Regions from separate parts of the Mycobacterium sp. ITM-2016-00316 genome, predicted to be linked through region 1. Evidence: predicted binding sites of a transcription regulator. Region 1 holds the regulator's gene; each other region holds the start of a gene.
What was found. Region 1 encodes LexA, which represses DNA repair genes until DNA is damaged. Its sites were predicted from a motif close to CGAACANNTGTTCG; they were not measured.
Positions count from the first base shown of each region.

Region 2: a site for LexA is predicted at 5,180-5,193, ahead of cofD (2-phospho-L-lactate transferase). Genes of this name have one in related genera too.
Region 3: a site for LexA is predicted at 3,380-3,393, ahead of C6A86_RS06255 (HNH endonuclease signature motif containing protein). Genes of this name have one in related genera too.

Region 1 is NZ_CP134398.1:2,417,530-2,425,091, reverse strand. It holds gene C6A86_RS11640 (LysM peptidoglycan-binding domain-containing protein) at 1-374, opposite strand, end outside; gene C6A86_RS11635 (MarR family winged helix-turn-helix transcriptional regulator) at 550-981, shown strand; partial or broken gene C6A86_RS11630 (organic hydroperoxide resistance protein) at 1,001-1,422, shown strand; gene C6A86_RS11625 (hypothetical protein) at 1,415-1,861, shown strand; gene lexA (transcriptional repressor LexA) at 1,894-2,568, shown strand; gene C6A86_RS11615 (hypothetical protein) at 2,575-4,620, opposite strand; gene C6A86_RS11610 (acyl-CoA dehydrogenase family protein) at 4,737-5,894, opposite strand; gene C6A86_RS11605 (molybdopterin guanine dinucleotide-containing S/N-oxide reductase) at 5,992-7,562, shown strand, end outside.
Region 2 is NZ_CP134398.1:1,377,889-1,385,450, forward strand. It holds gene C6A86_RS06630 (alpha/beta fold hydrolase) at 1-139, opposite strand, end outside; gene C6A86_RS06635 (MerR family transcriptional regulator) at 212-598, shown strand; gene C6A86_RS06640 (L-serine ammonia-lyase) at 732-2,096, shown strand; gene C6A86_RS06645 (NUDIX hydrolase) at 2,105-2,638, opposite strand; gene C6A86_RS06650 (coenzyme F420-0:L-glutamate ligase) at 2,635-3,978, opposite strand; gene cofD (2-phospho-L-lactate transferase) at 3,975-4,973, opposite strand; gene C6A86_RS06660 (WhiB family transcriptional regulator) at 5,446-5,715, shown strand; gene C6A86_RS06665 (metallopeptidase family protein) at 5,751-6,173, opposite strand; gene C6A86_RS06670 (DUF3499 domain-containing protein) at 6,304-6,735, shown strand; gene C6A86_RS06675 (phosphomannomutase/phosphoglucomutase) at 6,881-7,562, shown strand, end outside.
Region 3 is NZ_CP134398.1:1,297,729-1,305,290, reverse strand. It holds gene htpG (molecular chaperone HtpG) at 1-1,780, shown strand, start outside; gene C6A86_RS06255 (HNH endonuclease signature motif containing protein) at 1,926-3,236, opposite strand; gene C6A86_RS06250 (CaiB/BaiF CoA-transferase family protein) at 3,477-4,631, opposite strand; gene C6A86_RS06245 (SDR family NAD(P)-dependent oxidoreductase) at 4,628-5,539, opposite strand; gene C6A86_RS06240 (TauD/TfdA family dioxygenase) at 5,536-6,369, opposite strand; gene C6A86_RS06235 (NAD(P)/FAD-dependent oxidoreductase) at 6,366-7,562, opposite strand, start outside.

The DNA.
Region 1 (7,562 bases):
TGTTGCAGCGTTTCACCGTCCTGCACGTAGACCACCGACAGCCGGGTGGGCATCTGCACGGGCTCCTCGATGGGGCCGCCCAACTGTGCAACCAGCCCGAGCCACAACGTGATCCCGCCGGCCAGCAGCGCCAGCAGCACCGTGGCGCCGGGGGTGATCGGGCGACGCCGGCGCGAGGCGCGCGACATCAGCACGCCGGTGCCGCGGTGGCCCAGTGGCGCACCCCCCGGACGACGCGCCGGCTGCACGCGGCGGCGGCGCACCACGACATCGCGGGGCAACGGCCACACCTCGGCGGCCGTCGACGGCTGCGCCGCGGGGGCCGGGGCATAGGCACTGTGCCGGGTGATCGGCCGAGCTTCGAGAATTGTCATCTGACTGCCTCTCCGAGTAGGTGGCGTTCGCTTCTGTGTTCGAATGCTAGTCGATCATGTGTTCGATGAATAGAACATGTGATCGAACTGTTGCGAAACGATAGACGAGGCCACCGACAAGCGATTCGGGCCGATTTCAATTGCGCACAATTTAATTGTGCAATACGCTTGCAGCGTGCAGACCGCCCGACTCGACGACCAGTTGTGCTTCGCGCTGTACTCCGCGTCGCGGGCGGTCACGGCGGCCTACCGGCCGCTGCTGGACGAACTCGGCATCACCTACCCGCAGTACCTCGTGCTGCTGGTGCTGTGGGAGGAAGAGCACTGTTCGGTCGGGCACCTGGGCCATCGCCTGCACCTCGATTCCGGCACGCTGTCGCCGCTGCTGAAGCGGCTGGAGAACAGCGGACTGGTGGTCCGGCAGCGCGCCGCCGATGACGAACGTCGCGTCGAAGTGACCGTGACGCCCGCCGGGCGAGCATTGCAGGCGCGTGCCGCCTGCATACCCGAACGGCTGCTGCGGTCGTCGAACACCTCCGAGGGTGACCTCGCGGCGCTGCGCGACGTGCTGCGCGGACTGGTGGACCACCTGGATTCCCTGCAGTGACAACACGAAAGGACCGACCATGAAGACGCTCTACACCGCGGAGGCACTCGCCACCGGCGAGGGCCGCGACGGACACGGACGCACATCGGACGGGAAGGTCGATGTGGCACTGAGCATCCCGAAGGAAATGGGCGGCTCGGGCGCGGGCACCAACCCCGAGCAGTTGTTCGCCGTCGGATACGCCGCCTGCTTCCACTCCGCGCTGCGCCTGGTCGCGCGCCAGCAGAAGGCCGACGTCTCCGATTCCGCGGTCGGCGCCCGGGTGGTGCTCGGATCCGGCGACGACGGCGCCTTCGGCCTGGCCGTCGAGCTCAGATCACCCTGCCGAACGTGGATCACGCGACGGCACAGCAGCTCGCCGAGGCCGCCCACCGGGTCTGCCCGTACTCCAACGCCACCCGCGGCAACATCGAGGTCACCCTGACGGTGGCCGATGAGTGAGCTTCCGGCCCCACCGCCGACCACCCGGGCACGCACCATCGCGCGGCTGGCCCTTGCGGGCGCCATGATCTTCGCCGGTTTCAGTCACCTGTTCTGGGCGCGCGAGGAGTTCCAGGCCCAGGTCCCCACGTGGGTGCCGATGGACGCCGACGGCGTGGTGATGGCCTCGGGCGGTGTCGAGATCACCCTCGGCGTCGGACTGGCCCTGCTGCGGCGCGACCGTGTGCTGGTCGGCCGGCTACTCGCCGCGTTCTTCGTGCTGATCTTCCCCGGCAACATCGCGCAATTCGTCAACCACGCCGACGGTTTCGGTCTCAACAGCGATACCAGCCGGTTCGTCCGCCTGCTGTTCCAGCCCGTGCTGATCGCGTGGGCACTGTGGTCGACGGCGGTGCCGCGGGGCGCAGGCGGATCCGACACGCCTCGAACACATGTTTGATTATCTGCGCGTCGGCGACTACATTCGGCGCCATGAGCGACAGCACCGAAACCCCTGAGGCACGCTCCAGCCTGACCGAGCGTCAGCGCACCATCCTGGAGGTCATCCGCACCTCCGTGACCAGTCGCGGCTATCCACCCAGCATCCGCGAGATCGGCGATGCCGTCGGCCTGACGTCGACGTCGTCGGTGGCCCATCAGCTGCGCACCCTGGAACGCAAGGGCTACCTGCGCAGGGACCCGAACCGTCCACGCGCGGTGGATGTCCGCGGTTCCGACGAAATGGTGACCCCGGTCGTGGCCACCGATGTCACCGGCTCGGACGCCCTGCCCGAACCCACCTTCGTCCCGGTTCTCGGCAGGATCGCCGCGGGCGGGCCCATCCTGGCCGAACAGGCTGTCGAGGAGGTCTTCCCGCTCCCCCGCGAGTTGGTCGGCGAGGGGTCACTGTTCCTGCTGAAGGTGGTCGGCGAGTCCATGATCGACGCCGCCATCTGCGACGGTGACTGGGTGGTCATCCGTCAGCAGAACGTCGCCGACAACGGTGACATCGTCGCGGCGATGATCGATGGTGAAGCCACCGTCAAGACCTTCAAGCGCACCCGGGGTCAGGTGTGGCTGATGCCGCACAACCCGGCGTTCGACCCCATCGACGGTAACGACGCGGTCGTGCTCGGCAAGGTCGTCACCGTCATCCGCAAGATCTGAGGACGCTCAGTCCGCCCGGACGAATCCGTTCGTCCGGGCGAAGTCCTCACTGGCGAACCAGATCTCGGCCTCGGTATCGCGATATCCCGGGCTACCCGGAGCCCAGTACAGCCCGGTCTTGGTATCTGCCTTGATCGGATAGCCCTCCGGCGCGCGGTAGCGGTCACCGGTGGCGAGCCGCATCGAGGTCCAGCCGGCGTCCTCGGGCTCCTCGTCCTGGATCGCGGCGTGGCGGCCACTGGGAAAATCGGGCTCGTACTCGGGTACGACCATGGTCGGTGGATCGAACTGCCCCGCCGACGTCTCGGGAAGAGTTTCGATGCGCGTGGGCGCGGTGTCGACCGCATCCGGATCATGGTCGAAACTCAGCGGCTCCTCCTGCGGCGCACGCAGTTCCTCGAGCTCATCGCCCTCGACGTCGTGATCGTCGGAGCCGTACTCATCGGAGCCGTACTCGCCGGGTTCCTCGTCGTACTCGTAGTCCTCGTCACCGGATTCGTCATCGGCGGCGCCGGAATCGTTGCCGGTGCCGGTGTCGCCGGGGAGCACCGACGCCCACGGGCTCTGCGGCGTGTAGACGGCCGGTTCGGGCCGGCTGGGATAGCCGGACTCGAAGCGGTCCTCGTACCCGCCGTCGTAGCCGCGCTCGTAGGGGTCGTCGCCGAACTCGTCATCCTCGCGGGGGCGCCGGTTGCGCAGTACGGCGATGGCGACCAGCGCGATCACACCCACCAGCGGGATCAGGCCCAGCAGCCACCACCACGGCGAGGAGTACCACTTGTCGCCGCTGCCCGAGCCGCCGCCGGTGGCTCCCGGCGCGTCGGCCGGCGCCTCCGGCGCGTCCGCACCGGGGACCTCCAGGCCCGCGAGCTGAGACTGCAGGCCGGCGGGCTCGGTGCTGAAGGTGTTGGTCGCCTTGTCCCACGAGATCGACCCGCCGTTGAACTGCTGGCTGATGACGGTGCCGTTCTCGGTTTGATCGCCCTTCGGCGCACCGAGTTCACCCGTCGCCCCACCGAGCTTCTCCCAGGCCGCGTTCATCGCACCGCGCACGATCACCGCACCGAAATCGGGCGTCCAGAAGATCACCGGCTTGTCCGCGGCGGCGAAGGTCGCCACCCGGCTCTGCGGTGTCAGCCCGCCGTCGGCCTCACTGGCGGTGGGGAACCCGAGGTCCCCGGTCGGTCCGCCGACACTCTCGTATTTGGCCAGCACCTGACCGGTGACCACATTGGCCCCGGTGTCCGGGCGGTAGAAGATCTTGCCGCCGGCGTAGTTCTGCCCGACCCCGTCGGCGCCGATCGCGTACTGCGCGCCCTCCTCGGCCCCCAGCGGGCCCAGCGCACCGCCGGCGGCCCGGCGGGCGGCGGCGATGGACGAGGTGGCGTCCGAGGGGACCTCGATGGCCCCGAGCTGACCTGCCAGCTCGGGCGGCACCGTGGTGAAGGCCTTGGTCTTGCGATCCCAGGAGATCTCACCGCCGGTGAACTTCTGGGTGACGGTGTCGCCGTTGGTGGTCTCGTCTTCGCTGGGCACTCCGAGCACGCCGGCCGAACCACCGAGGGCATCCCAGGCCTGGTTGATGGCCCCGCGGACGACCCGGGCACCGGTGTCCGGGGTCCAGAAGATGACCGGCTGGTCGGGCGCGCTGAACGTGGAGTTGCGGCTGTTGGCCGCACGGCCCGGGCCCTCGTCGATCGTCGGGAAGCCCAGATCACTGTCGGCGGGGCCGCCGAGGGATTCGTACTTCTCCAGGATGGCGCCCGTGATGATGTGCGCACCGGTGTCGGGGGTGAAGAAGATCTTGCCCGACGCGAAGTTCTGCCCGAAGCCGTCCCCGGCCGGGTAGACCCCACCGTCCTTGGGGCCCAGTGGCCCTCCGTCACCGCCGCCGGTCTCCCAGGCCGCGGTGATCGCCGCGTCGGCGTCACCTTCCGGTGTCGCCGCGACCGGTGGCGCCAGCAGCACCGTGCCCGCGATCAGTGCGGCACTCACCAGCCCTGTCGCCGCCAGGCCGACAAGCCTGCCCAGCCGGGTCCGCTGCCTGGTCATTCGGTCCTCCCCGAAGTAGCGCAAAACCACACGAAAGTATCGCGTTCGTCAACTTTGCGTCAGTGGACGGCGAACTCGTGGGATATCGCGACCTGCGCCGAAACGTGTCGGGGCGCTCAGACCCCCAGGCCGCGACCGATGATCTCCTTCATGATCTCCGTCGTTCCGCCGTAGATCGTCTGGATCCGCGAGTCCAGGAACGCCCGCGCGATCGGGTATTCCCGCATATAACCGTAGCCGCCGTGCAGTTGCAGGCAGCGATCCACCAACCGCACCTGCGCCTCGGTGCTGTACCACTTGGCCATGGCGGCCTGCTCGACGGTGAGCTTGCGGTCCAGGTGCAACCGGATGAATTCGTCGACCATGATCCTGATCGCGGTCGCCTCGGTCGCCAGCTCGGCGAGCACGAACCGGCTGTTCTGGAAGCTGCCGATCGGCTTACCGAAGGCCTTGCGCTCCTTGGTGTACTGCAGGGTCTGCTCGAGGGCGGACTCCATGGCCGCGGCGGCCATCACGGCGATGCTGATGCGTTCCTGGGGCAGATTCTGCATCAGGTAGAGGAAGCCCATCCCCTCCTGGCCGAGCAGGTTCTCGACCGGAACCTTGACATCGGTGAACGAGAGTTCGGCGGTGTCCTGGGCATCGAGGCCGATCTTGTCGAGGTGGCGACCACGCTCGAAGCCCTCCATACCGCGCTCGACGACCAACAGGGAGAAGCCCTGGGCACCCTTTTCGGGATCGGTGCAGGCAACCACGATCACCAGGTCGGCGTGGATGCCGTTGGTGATGAACGTCTTCGAACCGTTGAGGATGTAGTGGTCACCGTCGCGAACCGCGCGGGCCTTGATGCCCTGCAGGTCGCTGCCGGTGCCGGGTTCGGTCATGGCGATCGCCGTGATCAATTCGCCGCTGCAGAATCCGGGCAGCCAGCGCTGCTTCTGCTCCTCGGTGCCCAGTTCGATCAGGTACGGCGCGATGACGTCGTTCTGCAGCGTGAAACCCAGGCCGCTGTGACGGCCGGCGCTGGTCTCCTCGGTGATGACGACGTTGTAGCGGAAGTCCGGATTGCCGCCGCCCCCGTACTCCTCGGGCACGGCCATCCCCAGAAAGCCCTGCTTACCGGCCTCCCGCCAGACCTCGCGGTCGACGATCTTGGCCTTCTCCCATTCCTCCTGGAACGGCGCGGCGTGGCGGTCCAGGAAGGCGCGATAGGACTCGCGGAACAGATCGTGCTCCGGCTCGAACAGCGTGCGGTCGAACTTGACGGCGCCCATGCGTGACCTCCGGTACTGGTATCAGGGTGTGTGGCGCCCAACATATACCAACCGGATGGTTGGTCGAGCGGTGCGTCCAGCGACCTAGGATTGGTGCGTGTCACGAGCCAGCCTGGCCCACTGGGGCGCCTTCACCGCCGAGGTCAGGGCCGGCGACATCGCGGCGGTGGCGCCGCAGACCGGCGACGCCGATCCATCCCCCCTGCTGCACAACCTGCCCGGTTCGATCCGGCACCGCTCGCGGGTCACCGGCCCCGCCGTGCGCCGCGGCTGGTTGCGCGGCGGTCCCGGCCCCAGCGACCGGCGCGGCGACGACGAGTTCGTGGCGGTGTCCTGGGACGAGCTGACCGAGCTGCTCGCCGGCGAACTGCGCAGGGTGATCGACACCCACGGTAACGAGGCCATCTACGGGGGGTCCTACGGCTGGGCCAGCGCAGGCCGGTTCCACCACGCCCAGAGCCAGGTGCACCGGTTCCTGAAACTCATCGGTGGCTATACCTCATCGCGGCACTCCTACAGCCTCGGCGCCACCGGCGCGATCATGCCCCGCATCGTCGGCACCCATGACGACCTCTTCAAGCGGTCCACCCAGTGGGAGGTGATCGTCGAGCACACCGACCTGCTGGTGGCCTTCGGTGGTCTAGCCCTCAAGAACACCGGCATCAATCACGGCGGTACCACCGCACATCCGGCCCGTGCGGCCCTGCGCCGGTTCCGCGAACGGGGCGGACGCATCGTGTCGTTCTCACCGCTGCGCGACGATGTCGACGGCGAGCACGAATGGCACGCACCGGTACCGGGCACCGATGTGGCCGTCATGCTGGCCCTGGCCCATGTGCTGGCCACCGAGGGCCTCGCCGACCGCGCCTTCCTGGACACCTACTGCACCGGGTATGAGCGGTTCGAGCGGTATCTGCTCGGGACCGACGACGGTGTGCCGAAGTCCCCGGCATGGGCGTCGGCCATCAGCGGGTTGGCGGCCGAGGATCTGCGGGCACTGGCCCGCCGGATGGCGGCGGGCCGCACCGTGGTCACCATCAGCTGGTCGCTGCAACGTATCCGCCACGGCGAGCAGGCCCCGTGGATGGGCCTGACGCTGGCCGCGATGCTCGGTCAGATCGGCCTTCCCGGAGGAGGTTTCGGGCACGGATACGGGTCGATGAACGAGCCGGGACTGGCCCCGCTGCGGGTCCGGCTCCCGGTGCTGCCACAGGGCCACAACCCGGTGCCCACCTTCATCCCGGTGGCCGCCGTCAGCGACATGCTGCTGCACCCCGGCCGGGAGTATGACTACAACGGGCTGCGCCTGACGTTCCCCGACATCCGGCTGGTCTACTGGGCCGGCGGGAATCCGTTCCACCACCACCAGAACATCCCGCGGTTGCGCCGCGCGCTGGCCCGGCCGGACACCATCGTCGTGCACGATCCCTACTGGACGGCGATGGCCCGGCACGCCGATATCGTGGTGCCCTCCACCACCGCCTATGAGCGCGACGACTATTCCGGTTCACGCAACGACCCGATGCTGACGGCGATGCCGGCGCTGACCGAGCCCTACGCGCAGTCGCGGGACGACTACACGACCTTCGCCGAACTCGCGCAGCGCTTCGGTGTGGCCGAGCAGTTCACCGAGGGCCGAACCGCCCGACAGTGGCTGGCGCACCTGTA
Region 2 (7,562 bases), 1.0 Mb from region 1:
TGCGGGTGGCCGACAGGGTGTCGATCACCTGCCCGAAGTTGGCGCCGACGCTGCCGCCCGCCCCATGGGCCAGCACGAGCGGCGATCCGGTCCCGGTCGCGATGATGTCCGGGTCTGCGACGAGGCGTGGTGGCGTCATACAGTGGACGTTAAACCTTCACGCCGGCGTCAAGGTCAACCTCGTGCGACGACGATCACATGGGCAGGGGCAATGCGAATCGGGGAGCTCGCGCAACGCTGCAACGTATCCGCCAGGTCGCTGCGTTACTACGAGGAACAGCAACTGCTGCACTCCAACCGCCACGCGAACGGATACCGTGACTACCCCGAGTCGGCCGTCGGCGCGGTGACCCAGATCCGGGCGTTGATCGACGCCGGGTTCAGCGCCGCGACCATCCGAAAAGTGTTGCCGTGCCTCAACGGCGACGATGTGGACATGTGCCCGCAGGTGGCCGAGGTCATCCGTGAGACGTTGCGGGGCATCGAGGATCAACTGCGCGACCTGGACGCCAAGCGCAGTAAGGTCACCGCGCTGCTGTCGGGCCAGGGCGTGCCCTCGCGCGCCGGCGCCGACGAGGCATCGGGTCGCGTTCGGTGAGCTGTGCTGCGACCGGTGCGGCGATGACTTCGAGCCATGTGGGGGTGGTCTTCGTCGTCGATGTCCTGCGCAGCCGTTCGGCATCTGCGGCAGAGTAGATCTCGCCCTGTCACCACGGCGAGGAGCCGCACCGATGACCTACAGCGTTTTCGAGCTCTTCAAGATCGGGATCGGACCGTCGAGTTCACACACCGTGGGTCCGATGATCGCCGCACACCGGTTCGCGGATCTGCTGGTGACATCGGGTGTGCTGGAGTCCACCAGCCGGGTGGCGGTCGATCTGTTCGGATCGCTCGGCGCCACCGGCGAGGGGCACGGCAGCATTCCCGCCGTGGCGCTCGGCCTACTCGGCGAACTGCCCGAGCAGGTCGACCCGCAGGGGATCCCGTCGACGCTGGCCGGTATCCGCGACAGTCACGCGCTGACGATCCTCGGCAGGCACACCATCGGTTTCCGCCTCGACGACGATGTCGTGTTGCACCCCCGCAAGCGCATCGGCACCCACTCGAATGCGATGCGTTTCGTCGCATCCGATGCCGGCGGCACGATTCTCGCCGAACGGGTCTACTACTCGATCGGTGGCGGATTCGTCACCGACGATCACGGTGCGGGTCCCGACACCGGCGCACGCCCGCCGATTCCGCATCCGTTCGGCAGTGGCGAGGACCTGCTGCGCGTGGCGTCCCACACCGGACTGGCGATCAGCGGCATCGCCCGCGCCAACGAGGACGCCCTGCGCCCCTCGGCGGCGGTCCACGCGGACCTGCTGCGCATCTGGTCGGTCATGCGCGACTGCGTGGCGCAGGGTTGCGCCACCCACGGGGTGCTGCCGGGTGGTCTGCATGTTCGCCGGCGGGCCGCCGATCAGGCCGCGTACCTGGCCTCGCCCTCAGATGCCGATCCCTGGTCCGCCATGGACCATGTCACCACCTACGCCCTGGCGGTCAACGAGCAGAACGCCGCCGGCGGCCGGGTGGTGACGGCACCCACCAACGGCGCCGCGGGCATCATTCCGGCCGTGTTGCACTACTACAGCGAGTTCGTCGCCGAGGCCGACGACGACGGCGTGGTCCGGTTTCTGCTGACCGCAGCCGCGATCGGTTCGATCATCAAGGAGAACGCCTCCATCAGCGGTGCCGAGGTCGGCTGCCAGGGCGAGGTCGGGTCGGCCTGCGCCATGGCGGCCGCCGGTCTGGCCGAAGTCCTCGGCGGCACACCCGAGCAGGTCGAGAATGCGGCCGAGATCGGCATCGAGCACAACCTGGGCCTGACGTGTGATCCCGTCGGCGGGCTGGTGCAGATCCCGTGCATCGAGCGCAACGCCGTCGCCGCGGTCAAGGCGATCACCGCCGCGCGCATGGCGCTGCGCGGCGATGGACAGCACCGGGTGTCGCTCGATGATGCGGTGAAGACCATGCGGGAGACCGGAATCGACATGCTCGACAAGTACAAGGAGACCGCGCAGGGCGGGCTGGCGCTCAACGTCGTGGAGTGCTGAGTTCCTGGCTAGGCCGTGCGGGCAGCGCGGGCCAGCGCCAGCAGTGCCGGGTCATCCCGCGGCATTGCCTCCAGCGGCCACCAGCGCAGATCCAGGGACTCGTCGCTGCGTACGAAATCGGTGCCGGCCGGTGCGCGCACGACGAACTGCAGATCCAAGTGGCGGGTGGGCAGCCCGAGGGAGCAGGTCAACGGATGTACATGCAGCGCAACCATGTCCGGGTCGATGCGCAGCCCGTCGATACCCGACTCCTCGGTGGCTTCACGCAGTGCCGCCGCGGTGATGTCGGCGTCGGAGTCCTCGCAGTGCCCACCCAGCTGCAGCCAGCGGCCGACGCGCGGGTGCAGGGTGAGCAGCGCGTGCTCGCCGCTGTGATCGAGAAGCAGTGCCGAGGCCGTGACATGCCCGGGCTCGCAGGCCCGCTCGCAGGCGTCGGGCCGGGCCAGCACGAACGCCAGCACCGCGTGGCGCAACGCGTCCTGCTCGGGATCGGGCGCGTTCCACCGGGACAGCAGGTCGACGACGGAGGCGTGCAGGCTCATCTCCGGATCAGCAACCCGTCGACGGGTGCCGGCTCGCGGGGCCCGGTCTCCTCGGCGGGGTAGCCGATCGCGATGGCGCCCAACGGCTCCCAGTCGTCTGCGGTGGCCAGCTCGCGGCGGGTGATCTCGGCGGCGAAGATCGTCGAACCGATCCAGCAGCTGCCCACCCCGCGGACCGCCAGTGCCACCAGCAGTCCCTGCACGGCCGCGCCCGCGGCGACCGTGAACATGGTGTGCTCGGCCGCCGTGCGCTGCGGATCCGGATAGCTGTGTGCGCCATCGGGAACCATGAACGGAATGATCAGTTCGGGGGCGTCGTAGAGGATCTGGCCGCGGCCGGTGCGGCGCTCGGCATCCTCGTCGGAGCGACCGTCGGCGGTCAGATCGGCATGCCATTGGCGCTTCATCGCGTCGAGCAGCGACAGCCGGGTTGCCGGGTCGCGCACCCACACGAAGCGCACCGGGCGGGTGTGATGCGGTGCCGGCGCGGTCAGCGCCTCGGCGACCGACTCTTCGATGAGCGCGGTGTCGACCGGCTCGGCGGCGAACCGGCGCACCGAACGGCGCAGCAACTGTGCCTGTGTGCGGCCCAAGTGAATCGCTTCGGCGGTGCCGAGCCAGAACAGGTCGTCCTCGCCGCTGCGGACCAGGGTGTGGCCTCCTGAGCCGTCGTCGTGCAGCTGCAGTCCGCGTACCACCGCCACCGGGATGCCGGTCAGCTTGCCCTTCACCAGATCTGCCGCGGCGGCGAGTTCGTCGGCCACCGCGATCTCGGTCACCACGAGCTCGTTTCCATGCGGGTCCTGGGCGCCCGCATAACCGTGCAGGACTGTCAGCCCGGCCGCGCCGATCGCGACATCGGTCTGCCCGTTGCGCCAGGCCCGTCCCATCGTGTCGGTGACGACGATGCCGACCCGAACGCCCAGATGCGTTGCGATACCGTCGCGGATCGCCGCAGCGCTGCCATCCGGATCGACGGGCAGCAGGGCCAGTTCGGCGGCGTCGATATTGGATCCGTCCACCCCGGCGGCCGCCTGGATCAACCCGATGGCGTTCTCGGTGATGAGCGTCTTGCCCTTGCGGGCCAGTACCCGGACCGCCTCGTCGTCGATGAGCTTGCGGCGCAGGATGTCCCGCTGCTCGGGATCGGTGGGCGCGGCGACGATGCGGCCCTCGGTCTTGGAGAGCACCTTGCTGGTGATGACGACCACGTCGTCATCGCGCAACCAGCCGGCGGCGCCGGCGATGGCCGCGGCCAGATTGTCGCCGGGACGGAACTCGCCGAGCCCGGTCACCGGGATGATCTCGATGGGCTGCGCAGTACCGTGTTCTGCACTCACGGCGTGACGCCCGCCAATTGCAGGCCGGCCCGCACCATTTCGGCGGTCGCCGCCGGGTCGGTCATGAGCAGGGGGGCTTGCCGGACCTCGACACCCTCGATGGTGGCGGCGTCGCCCGCGTCGATCAGCCAGCCGTCCAGGATGCCGACGCCGCTGCGGGCGCCGAAGTGCTTTCCGACGCCCTCCGAGGACGATTCGACACCGATCACCGAAAGGCATTCGTCGGCCATCCCGCGCAACGGTTTTCCGGCGATGATGGGGGAGTAGCCGATGACGGGGGCCGACGTGGAACGCAGCGCGCCGCGGATACCGCCGACGGTGAGGATGGAGCCGATGCTCACCACCGGGTTGGACGGGGCGATCAGCACCACATCGGCATCGGCGATCGCCTCGGTCACACCTGGTGCGGCTGTGGCCTTGTCGGAGCCGACGTAGGCGAAGCTGTGCGTCTCGATCTTGGCGCGGTAGCGCACCCACCATTCCTGGAAGTGGATCGCCTTGCGTTCACCATCGGGATCGGTGACGACGACGTGCGTTTCGCTGCGGTCATCGGTGGCCGGCAGCAGTCGGGCGCCGGGAGCCCATCGGGCGCACAGTGCCTCGGTGACCTGAGAGAGCGGATACCCCGCGCGCAGCATCTGACTGCGCACCAGATGGGTGGCCAGATCGCGGTCGCCGAGACCGAACCAGTCGGGCTGCACCCCGTAGGCTGCCAGTTCGTCCTTGGCATGCCACGTTTCGTCACGGTGACCCCAGCCACGTTCCGGGTCGATACCGCCGCCGAGGGTGTACATGCAGGTGTCGAGGTCCGGACAGATCCGCACGCCGAACATCCAGGCGTCGTCTCCCACGTTGACGACGGCGGTCAGCTCGTGTTGAGTGGGCGCTTCGGATTCGGCGGCCGCCTCGGCAAACTGCCCGAGTTGCAGCAGGCGCTGGACGCCCAGGAGGAAGCGGGCGCCACCCACGCCGCCGACCAGAACAGTGACCTTCACGCCCTCAGACCCTATGCCAGCCAGCTTTCTTCGGTGTGGCCGCCCGGGGTGTGGGGAACACGCCGGTGCGTGGACACGCCGGATCTATGTCACGAGATGGTATGAAAACTGGCCATTCCGCTTGACCGTGGCAGCTAACGCGTGTCTAATCACATCAGTGTCATTTCGTGGTTCGCCCGCCGGTTTCGGTGCCGCAGACCGGGATTCGATCATATGTTCGAATCCGGATGGCCGGACATCACAATAGTGATAGCTGGGGCAGTGCTGGAGGGGTTTGGCGATCCGTGATTCAGCAGGGGCCCCGATCGGCAACAACGGGGAAAATAATCAGGTGAGGAGGCGGAACATGTCTTTTGAGCAGGTCGATCTCGACCGCGCGCTCCGGTTCGAAGACCGGATGCTCGGTTCAGTGGACAGTGCACCGCACACCACTACCGATTCGGCGGCAAGCGAAATGGTTGTGCGCCCGAGTTTGAGCTTGGTGCCCGACCGTATCGAGTTGGCGCCCGAGTCCTTCGAGGACGACGACCAATGGCAGGAACGCGGTCTGTGTGCGCAGACCGACCCCGAGGCGTTCTTCCCGGAGAAGGGCGGATCGACGCGGGAGGCCAAGCGCATCTGCCAGGGCTGCGAAGTCAAGGACCGGTGCCTGGAGTACGCGCTGGCCAATGACGAGCGCTTCGGCATCTGGGGCGGCTTGTCCGAGCGGGAGCGCCGCCGCCTCAAGCGCGGCATCATCTGACGCGGCACGTTGCGGCCGCAGGCGGTCGCAACGTGCTATTCGTCCTCGGCCGATGGGTCGATGACGTTGGGTTCGACGCCCAGATAGGTGGCTACCTGAGCCACCAGCACCTCATGTAGTAAATCCGAAAGTTCGTCGGTGTCTTTGGCGCGCCGTTCGATCGGCTTGCGGAACAACACAATTCGCGCCCGCGTGGAGTTACCGCGGACATCTACCCCGGCTGGGATCAGGCGGGCAAGCGCGATCGGGCCGTCGGCGACAACCTCCGGCGGCCACTGCACACTGTCGGGATCCTTGGGTGCGATGCGCGGTATCTCGTCGACCGCCACATCCAATGTCGAGACCCGTTGGTGCCACCGTCGCTCGATCGGCTCATAGGCCTCCAGCACCGCCATGTCGAATCGCTCGGCCCGGCTGCGCCAGCCCGGCACCGTCGGCGGCAACAGCGATCCGCGCATGCCACGGCCGCGTCGGGATCCCCGATGCTTACGCTGCGCCACGCAGGAGATGGTAACGGTTGGAGATCGGGCGCCGCGGCGCGCGCGTGTCCGGAGGCCCGCGGCGTCGCCGCACGATAATCTTCCCTGCGTGAACGTTCCCCGTCGCTGCTGCAGGCCCGGGTGCCCGCACTACGCCGTGGCGACGCTGACCTTCGTCTATTCGGACTCGACAGCCGTCGTCGGACCTCTGGCGACCGTGTCTGAGCCGCATTCCTGGGATTTGTGTGTCGTACACGCCGGTCGGATCACCGCGCCCCGTGGATGGGAGCTGGTCCGCCACGCCGGGCCGCTGCCGACTCATCCCGACGAGGACGATCTGGTCGCCCTCGCCGACGCGGTCCGTGAGGGGCGCGAAGGCGTGCAGGCTCTGGTGAACGGCGTGACCGCCGGATTCTCCGACCCCTCGACCGGGCTGCCCGGTGGCTCGCTGATGGCCCCGCCGGTGCATCGCCCGGAACCCAATGGCCGCCGTCGCGGCCACCTCCGGGTGCTCCCGGACCCGGAGCCGAACTCCGAGTAGTTCCGGCCCACACCCGTCGCCGGAAGCACCCCGGTCGGCCGTTTTGCGCGCGCTCACGGGACCTGCGGCGGCCGTCGTGTCGAGACACTAGGCTGAGTGGGCAGAGCAGTTCCCGATTCCCCGTACACAGAGAGCGAGGAGAGCCATGTCTCGGTCCGCTGAGGCTGTCCACGCTGTCATCAAGGCCTATGACGTGCGGGGCCTGGTCGGAGAACAGATCGACGACGCATTCGTCCGCGACGTCGGCGGTGCATTCGCCCGCCTGGTGCGCGACGAGGGCTTCGGCGGGCTGGGGGTACCTCCCGCTCGCGGGAGAGAGCGCAGCGACACGGGGAACGGGTCAGCCAGACCCGTCGACACCGTGGTGATCGGACATGACATGCGGGCCAGTTCGCCGGCACTGTCCAACGCGTTCGCCGAGGGCGTCATCGCCCAGGGGCTCGACGTGGTCCGGATCGGGCTGGCCTCGACCGACCAGCTGTATTTCGCCTCGGGTCTGCTGGACTGCCCGGGTGCGATGTTCACCGCCAGCCACAACCCGGCCGCCTACAACGGCATCAAGCTGTGTCGCGCGGGCGCCAAGCCGGTCGGCAAGGACACTGGCCTGCTGATCATCAGCGATGAGGTCATCAACGGGGTGCCCGCCCACGACGGTGCCGCGGGCACCATCACCGATCGCGATGTCCTCGCCGAATACGGCGATTTCCTGCGCTCGCTGGTCGACCTGTCGGAGCTGCGCCCGCTGCGGGTGGCCGTCGACGCCGGGAACGGCATGGGTGGCCACACCACCCCCGCGGTGCTCGAGGCGATTCCCGGGATCACGGTGC
Region 3 (7,562 bases), 1.1 Mb from region 1:
GCTGGACAAGTTGCGGCTCGCGGCGTATCAGGACAAGGACCTGGACGTCGACACGTCCGACCTGCACATCGAGATAGATGCAGACAAGGCCGCAAGGACGCTGACCATCCGCGACAACGGGATCGGCATGTCCCGCGACGAGGTCGTCGACCTGATCGGCACGCTCGCCAAGTCGGGTACCGGCGAGTTGCGCCGAAAGCTCAGCGAGGCGCAGCAGCAGGGCGAGGTCAGCGACCTCATCGGTCAATTCGGTATCGGTTTCTATTCGACGTTCATGGTGGCCGACTCGGTCGTCCTGCTGACCCGCAAGGCCGGCGAGAGCACCGCCACCCGTTGGGAATCCAGCGGCGACGGCACCTACACCATTGCGGCCGTCGACGATGCTCCGCAGGGCACGTCGGTCACCTTGCACCTCAAGCCCGAGGATGCCGACGACGAGTTGCACGACTACACCGCGCCGTTCAAGATCCGGCAGCTGGTCAAGAAGTACTCGGACTTCATCTCCTGGCCGATCCGGATGCAGGTCGAGAAGACGGCCCCGGCCACCGAGGACTGTGGCGAGCCGACCGTCACCATCGAGACGGAGACCGTCAACTCGCGCACCGCCTTGTGGGCGAAGTCCAAGAGCGAGGTCTCCGAGGAGGAGTACCGGGAGTTCTATCGGCACATCGGCCATGCGTGGGATGAGCCACTCGATGTCATCGCGATGAAGGCCGAGGGCACGTTCGAGTATCAGGCGCTGTTGTTCATCCCTTCGATGGCACCGTTCGACCTGTTCAACCGCGACGGGCACACCGGCGTGCAGCTGTACGTCAAGCGGGTCTTCATCATGAGCGACTGCGACGAGCTCATTCCGGAGTACCTGCGGTTCGTCAAGGGTGTCGTCGACGCACAGGACATGTCGCTCAACGTGTCTCGTGAGATTCTGCAGCAGGACCGCCAGATCAAGGTGATCCGGCGCAGTCTCACCAAGAAGGTGCTCTCGGCGATCAAGGAGCTGCAGGCAAACCGCCCGGATGACTACGCGACCTTCTGGACGCAGTTCGGCCGCGCGTTCAAGGAGGGGCTGCTCTCCGATACCGACAACCGCGACACCGTGCTGGGCCTGTCGTCATTCGCGTCCACGTTCAGTCCGGAAACGCCCACGACGCTGGCCGACTACGTGGGACGAATGAAGGACGACCAGGAACAGATCTTCTATGCGACCGGCGAATCACGCCAATTGCTGGAGCACTCTCCCCATCTGGAGGCTTTCAAGGCCAAGGGCTATGAAGTACTGCTGCTCACCGACCCGGTCGACGAGGTGTGGGTCGAATCGGTGCCGGAGTTCGGCGGCAAGGCACTGCAGTCGGTGGCCAAGGGCGAGGTCGATCTCGGCTCCGCAGACGACAAGGCCGATACCGACCGCAGCGACTTCGCCGATCTGCTCACTTGGCTGCAGGAGACGCTCGACGAACACGTCAAGGAAGTGCGGCTGTCAACCCGACTGACGTCGTCGCCGGCCTGCCTGATCACCGACGCCTTCGGCATCACCCCGCAGTTGGCGCGCATGTACCGCGCCTCCGGTCAGGAGGTGCCCGTGGGCAAGCGGATCCTGGAGCTCAACCCCGATCACGCCCTCGTCGCGGGTCTGCGGGACGCCCTGGCGTCGTCACCGGACAGGCTCGCCGATACCGCCGAGTTGCTGTACGGCACCGCTCTTCTCGCCGAGGGCGGGTCCCTCGACGACCCGGCGCGCTTCGCTGCCATTCTCGCTGACCGGTTGGCCAAGACCTTCTAGGGCCGGCCACACAGGCCACGGGTCGCCTCTGACCGGGGCACGTTGGCGTGGTTCGCCGTGGCGGGTCCGGCGGCGTGCTCCCCGCCGGCCCCGCCTGCGTGGGCGGTGTTCTCTGTGGAGTTGTCAAGGTGCCGTGCGGGTTTGGTTATGCGGCGGTGGGCAGGTCGGTCATGGTGCGTCGGGCGTGGGATCGCAGATGTGCCGGTTCGGGGCCGGCCGGGTCATGGGGCGGGATGAACCAGGGGTGGCGGTCGGCGCCGAGGTAGACCTGCCAGCCGCCGTGGTGGATCGCGGTGTGGTGCAGTCGGCACAGCAGCACCCCGTTGTCGATGCTGGTGCGCCCGCCGCTGCTCCAGGGTTGGATGTGGTGGGCGTCGCACCACGACACCGGACGCCCGCACCCGGGGTGCGCGCACCCACGATCGCGGACCGCCAACCCTTTCCGGATGGCGGGTGTGAACAGTCGCTCGCTGCGCCCGACGTCCAGCGGTGCGCCGGCGGCGTCGATGGTCACCGAGGTCAGGGTGCTGTCGCACATGATGAGGTCGGCGGTGCGGGTGCTGACGGGCCCGCCGAATCCGAGAAAGTCCACGGATCCAGCTGCGGCGGGGCGGGTGAGGGTGACGTGCGGGAGCACGCCCCCGCTCATCGGGCGCAGGGAGCTCGACAGGTAGGTCCGCATGATCTGACCGAACGCGTCGGCGCGGCGGCGCCCGGTCGGGCGTGGGTCCGGGGACCCGTCGGGCAGCGGTATCGGCCGGCACAACGGGTCCAGCGCGGCGAGCAGTTCTTCCGCGGTGAGCGCGTCGAGATCCAGGCTGGCCGCGACCCGCCCGTCCTCGGTCTGCACCACAGTCATGTCGTTGAGGTCAGTGTTTTCGGCGACCGGCACCACATCCTCAGCCTGCGGCGATACGGCGGCCTTCGCGATGGCGATCTCGCGGGCCTTCTTATCGACACCGGAGGGTGTGGTCTCGATCATCAGCGTCGTCACGACAGCGGCCCGGTCCTCATCAGACAACGCGACCCTGCCGGACACATGCGCGACGCCCTTGCCGACCGCGTCGGCGAACTCGATACCGACCCCACCAAGGCGCTGCAACTGCGTCAACGCCGGCAAGGTGTGCGCCGCCCGGCCCACCCGCGCAGCCCGGTACGCCGCACCCGGCGCCACACCCAGACTGGTGAGCAGATCGGCCCCCGTGCGCAGGTGCTTGCGTGGCGGGATCCCAGCCCGCTCGGCGGCCGCGACCGCTTGGGCGATCACATGATCGAACAGATTGCGCAAGGTCACCGCCGCCGCCAGCACCGCCAACAGGGGTGGTTCATCAACGATCCGGCGGGGACTGTCGAGCAGATGACACAACCGGCGATCGGCGTCATCCTCGGGTGCAGGCACCGGGGTGAGGTCATCAATCAACGCATCAATGAACGTGTCGAGATCAGTGGCGTCCATGTGGATACCGACTTTCACAGAAGGTGCCCAACGGGCACGATCAGTCAATACGGTCCGGGGGTCCCCACAGGAGCCATCGAACCTCGCGGCGACCGGAGTCGCGGTCTGTGCTCACCGAGTGGTGATGGGAGCAACGTCGCATTCGAACTTGTGTTCGATGCTACGCCGAGTCTTCGCCCCGTGCAAGGGTGATGGTCAGGACACCGGTGAGCAACACCATTCCCGTACGACAAACACCTGCTAATGCCGCGGCAGCGCCTGAAGTTCAGCCATCACCTTCTCGGTGTCGGCGCCCAGCTCCGGTGCCGGCCCGTGCACGCGGCCGGGTGTCCGGGAGAACCAGGTCGGCACGCCCGGCAGACGAATCGGGCCGTGCGCGGTCTGGATGGTCTCGAACAGTCCGACGGCATTGAGATGTTCGTTGTCGAACAAGGCGTCCGGGGTGTTGACGGCGGCGGCCGGGATCTCCAGTTCGCGGAACAGTTGCAGCCACTCTTCGGTGGTGCGTTCCTTGAGCGTCTGCGCCACCAGCCCGTACACGGTGTCGATCTGCTTGGCGCGCTGCTCGAGCGTGGCGAACTCGACGCTGTTCCAGACGGGCTGCACCCGCTCGATGAAGGCGTGCCAGTGCTTGTCGTTGTAGATCAGCGCCGCGATCTGACCGTCCTTGGTCTCGTACGGCTTGCGGTTGGGCGCCACCGCGCGGGGATACACGGCCGGGCCGAGCGCGGGGTCGAACATGGCGCCGTTGGCATGCTCGACCAACATGAACGATGCCATAGTCTCGAACATGCTGACCTCCACCTCCTGCCCCTCACCGGTGCGCTCGCGGTGGAACAGCGCCATCGTGGTGGCGTACAGGGCCGTCAGACCCGCCACCTTGTCGGCCATGATGGTGCCGACATAGCTGGCCTCACCGGTCAATTGTTCTTGCACCGCAGGCAATCCGCATTCGGCCTGGATGGTGTCGTCGTAGGCGGGGCGGTCGGCGTCCGGGCCCCGCCTGCCGTACCCGTAGCAGTTCGTGTAGACGATGGACGGGTTCAGCGCGGCGACGTCCTCATAGGCGAACCCCAGCTTGGCGATGGCCTTGGCCCGCATCGAGTGGATGAACACGTCGGCGGTTTCGATCAACGACCGCAACGCGGCCTTGCCCGCATCGGTCTGCAGGTCCAGCATCACGCCCCGCTTGCCGCGGTTCACGTTGATGAAGACACCGCTCAACCCGGCCACGGGACCGACCGAGATGTAGCGGGTGTTGTCGCCGGCCGGCGGTTCCACCTTGATCACATCGGCGCCCATATCGGCCATGATCTGGGTGCAGTACGGCCCCATCACCATGGCGGTGAGGTCGATGACCCGCACCCCTTTGAGCGGCCCCTGGAATTCGGTCATTGGGCGGCCATCCCGAATGAGAAGCGGATGTGGTCGGTGTGTCCGTCGGGCACCGGCGCGAACTCCAACGGTGCGGTGCCACCGCGGATGGCATCGATGTTGGTCGCGACGTCCTCGATGGACCAAGATGGCTGATACACCCCGGGCGTCTCCGCTATGAACGCGCGGGCGACCCGGCCGGCGATCGCCACGAACAGTTCGCCACTCACCGAACACGATTCATGCGCCAGCCAGCCGACAGCAGGCGCCACCAGATCCGATCCCATCGGCGGGTATGCCGAGGTGTCCAGTCCCTCAGCCATTCTCGTGACCGCGCCCGGGACGATCGCATTGCAGGTCACGCCCTCGGCGGCGCCTTCGAGTGCGGCCACGTTGGTGAGACCGATGATTCCGGCCTTGGCAGCGGCGTAATTCGCGACACCGTGGTTGCCGTACAGACCGCCGATCGAGGAGGTGAGCACGATCCGCCCGTAGCCGGCGGCACACATGAGCGGAAACGCCGGACGCACCACATGGAAAGCGCCGCGCAGGTGCACATCGAGTACGGACTCGAAATCCTGATAGCTCAATTCCTTGAGTGAGCCGCGGCGCACGATACCCGCATTGTGAATGAGGATGTCGATGCGCCCGAAGTTCGCAATGGCGGCGTCGATGATGGCCTTGCCGCCGTCAGGGGTGGCGACCGATTCAGTGCAGGCGACGGCTTGCCCACCGGCAGCGATGATCTCGCGCGCCACGTCATGGGCCGGGCCCTCATCCGACCCGTCGCCGGTCAGGCTGCCGCCGGGATCATTGACGACGATCCTGGCGCCCCGCGATGCCAGCAGCAGCGCGTACTCCCGGCCCAGACCGCGTCCACCACCGGTGATGACGGCGACGCGGTCGTCGAAGCGCAGCTGGCTGGTCAAGCGAACGGTTCCTCGCCCTCGAGCTTGGTGCGCTGCAACAGCCGCCCCGAGCTGGGATCATACGGTGTGGCCCGGTGCATGGTGCCGGTGTTGTCCCAGATCACCAGGTCCCCGACGGTCCACTTGTGCCGGTAGGTGAACTGCGGTTGGGTCGCCCAATCGCGCAGGCGCACCAGCAGTTCCGCACTCCGGGTGTAGTCGATGTCGGTGATGTGGCGCGCGGTCGCCCCCAGCACCAGCGACTTGCGACCCGATTTGTGGGTCCACACCAACGGCAGCTCCCGGTCACCGATGGCCATCATCTGCTTGAGGGTCTTCACCGAAGGCTCTGGGTTGTAGTAGAACAACGTGTTCCACGCCGAGTGCATCACCCGCAGATCCGCGATCTCGGCCTTGTCCTCATCGGGCAGGTCGTCATAGGCGGCGTAGGTGTTGCAGAATTCGGTGTCGCCTTCATCCGGGTTCCCCAGCGCCACGCTCTGCAGCAGCGAGGCGAGGATCGGCACCTCGTTCATGGTGCCGTCCAGGTGCCAGTACAGCGACCCCTTCAGATAATCCGCCTGCTTGTTGACTTCGGTGTCCAACGACACCTTGTACAGCTTCTCACCGCGAGCCTCGGGGGCGAAGGTACCGAGCGTCTCGGTGAAGGCGATCTGCTCCTCATCGCTGAATCCGATCTGCGGGAGGACCAGCACTCCCCGCTGCTCCAGCAGCTCCCGGATCTCACCGGCGTATTCTCCTGACAGCAAGGTGTCTTTGTCGGCGCGCACCTCCGATCCGATGCGCTCCTTGATAGCCCGTGTCTGCAATGCCTCAGTGGCGGTCGTCATGGGGTGAGCTCCAGTCCGTCGAGGTCGCCCGCGGCCCGCCATTGCGCGATCAGGTCGTCGAAGGCGTAGAAACCCGGCGAGTAGAAGTCACCGAGGAAGGAGCCGTTGCGCTCCGCGCCACCGCGGCCCTCGTTGTTGTAATATCCCGGCGTGCAAGATAATTCGAATGCCGAGTTGTCGATCGACAGTTCGCGAACCGTGGCGACCCAGGCATCCTGGCCCTGCTGGCTGGGTTCGACCGTCCTGGCGCCGCGGTTCTGAGCTTCGGCAATGATGTAAGCGATGTGCTCGGCCTGCTGCTCGAACATCGCGGTGGTGTTGGCCGACACGCCGCCCTGGATGAAGCCCATGAAGAACTGGTTCGGGAACCCGCGGGTGGTCATCCCGTGCAGCGTCTTGTAGTCGTTCTGCCAATAGTCGAAGAGCGACAACCCATCCCGGCCGACGATGCTGTCGATCGCGAAACGCCGACTGATCTCGGTGGAGATCTCGAAACCGCTGGCGAAGATCACGCAGTCGACCTCGTATTCGACACCGTCGGCGACGATGCCGTTGGCGGTCAGCCGTTCCACGCCCTTGGAGGCCGACACGTCGACGAGTGTCACATTCGGCCGGTTGAAGGACGCCAGGTACTGCTCACTGGAGGTCGGCCGCTTGCACATGAAGCGGTAGTACGGCTTCAGCGCCTCGGCAGTCTCGGGATCCTCGACGATCTCGGCGACCCGGCGGCGCAGCCGCTCCATGATCTTGTAGTCCTCTTCCTCCCGGAACGCCATGATCTGTTCGATGGTCACCGACGCGGGATCCTCGCTGGCCGCGATCCGGGCCGTCAGGTTGCGTCCGAGCTCGGTCCAGAAGTCGCAGACCAGATCCGGTTCACCGAACACCACGCCGACGAACGGTGACCAGTTGTGGAAGTTGCGCTTGCGCTCCGCCTGCCAGCCCGGTTGCAGGGACGCCGCCCACTCCGGATCGGTGGGCGGATTGGACCGCGCATCGACCGAGGACGGTGTCCGCTGGAACACGAAGAGCTCCTTGGCGTCCCGACCCAGATGCGGCACCAGCTGGATGCCGGTCGCACCGGTGCCCACCAGCGCGACACGTTTGTCGGCCAGCTTGCCCAACCCGCCGTCGGCGTCACCGCCGGTGTAGTCGTAATCCCAGCGGGCGGAATGGAACACGTGCCCCTCATA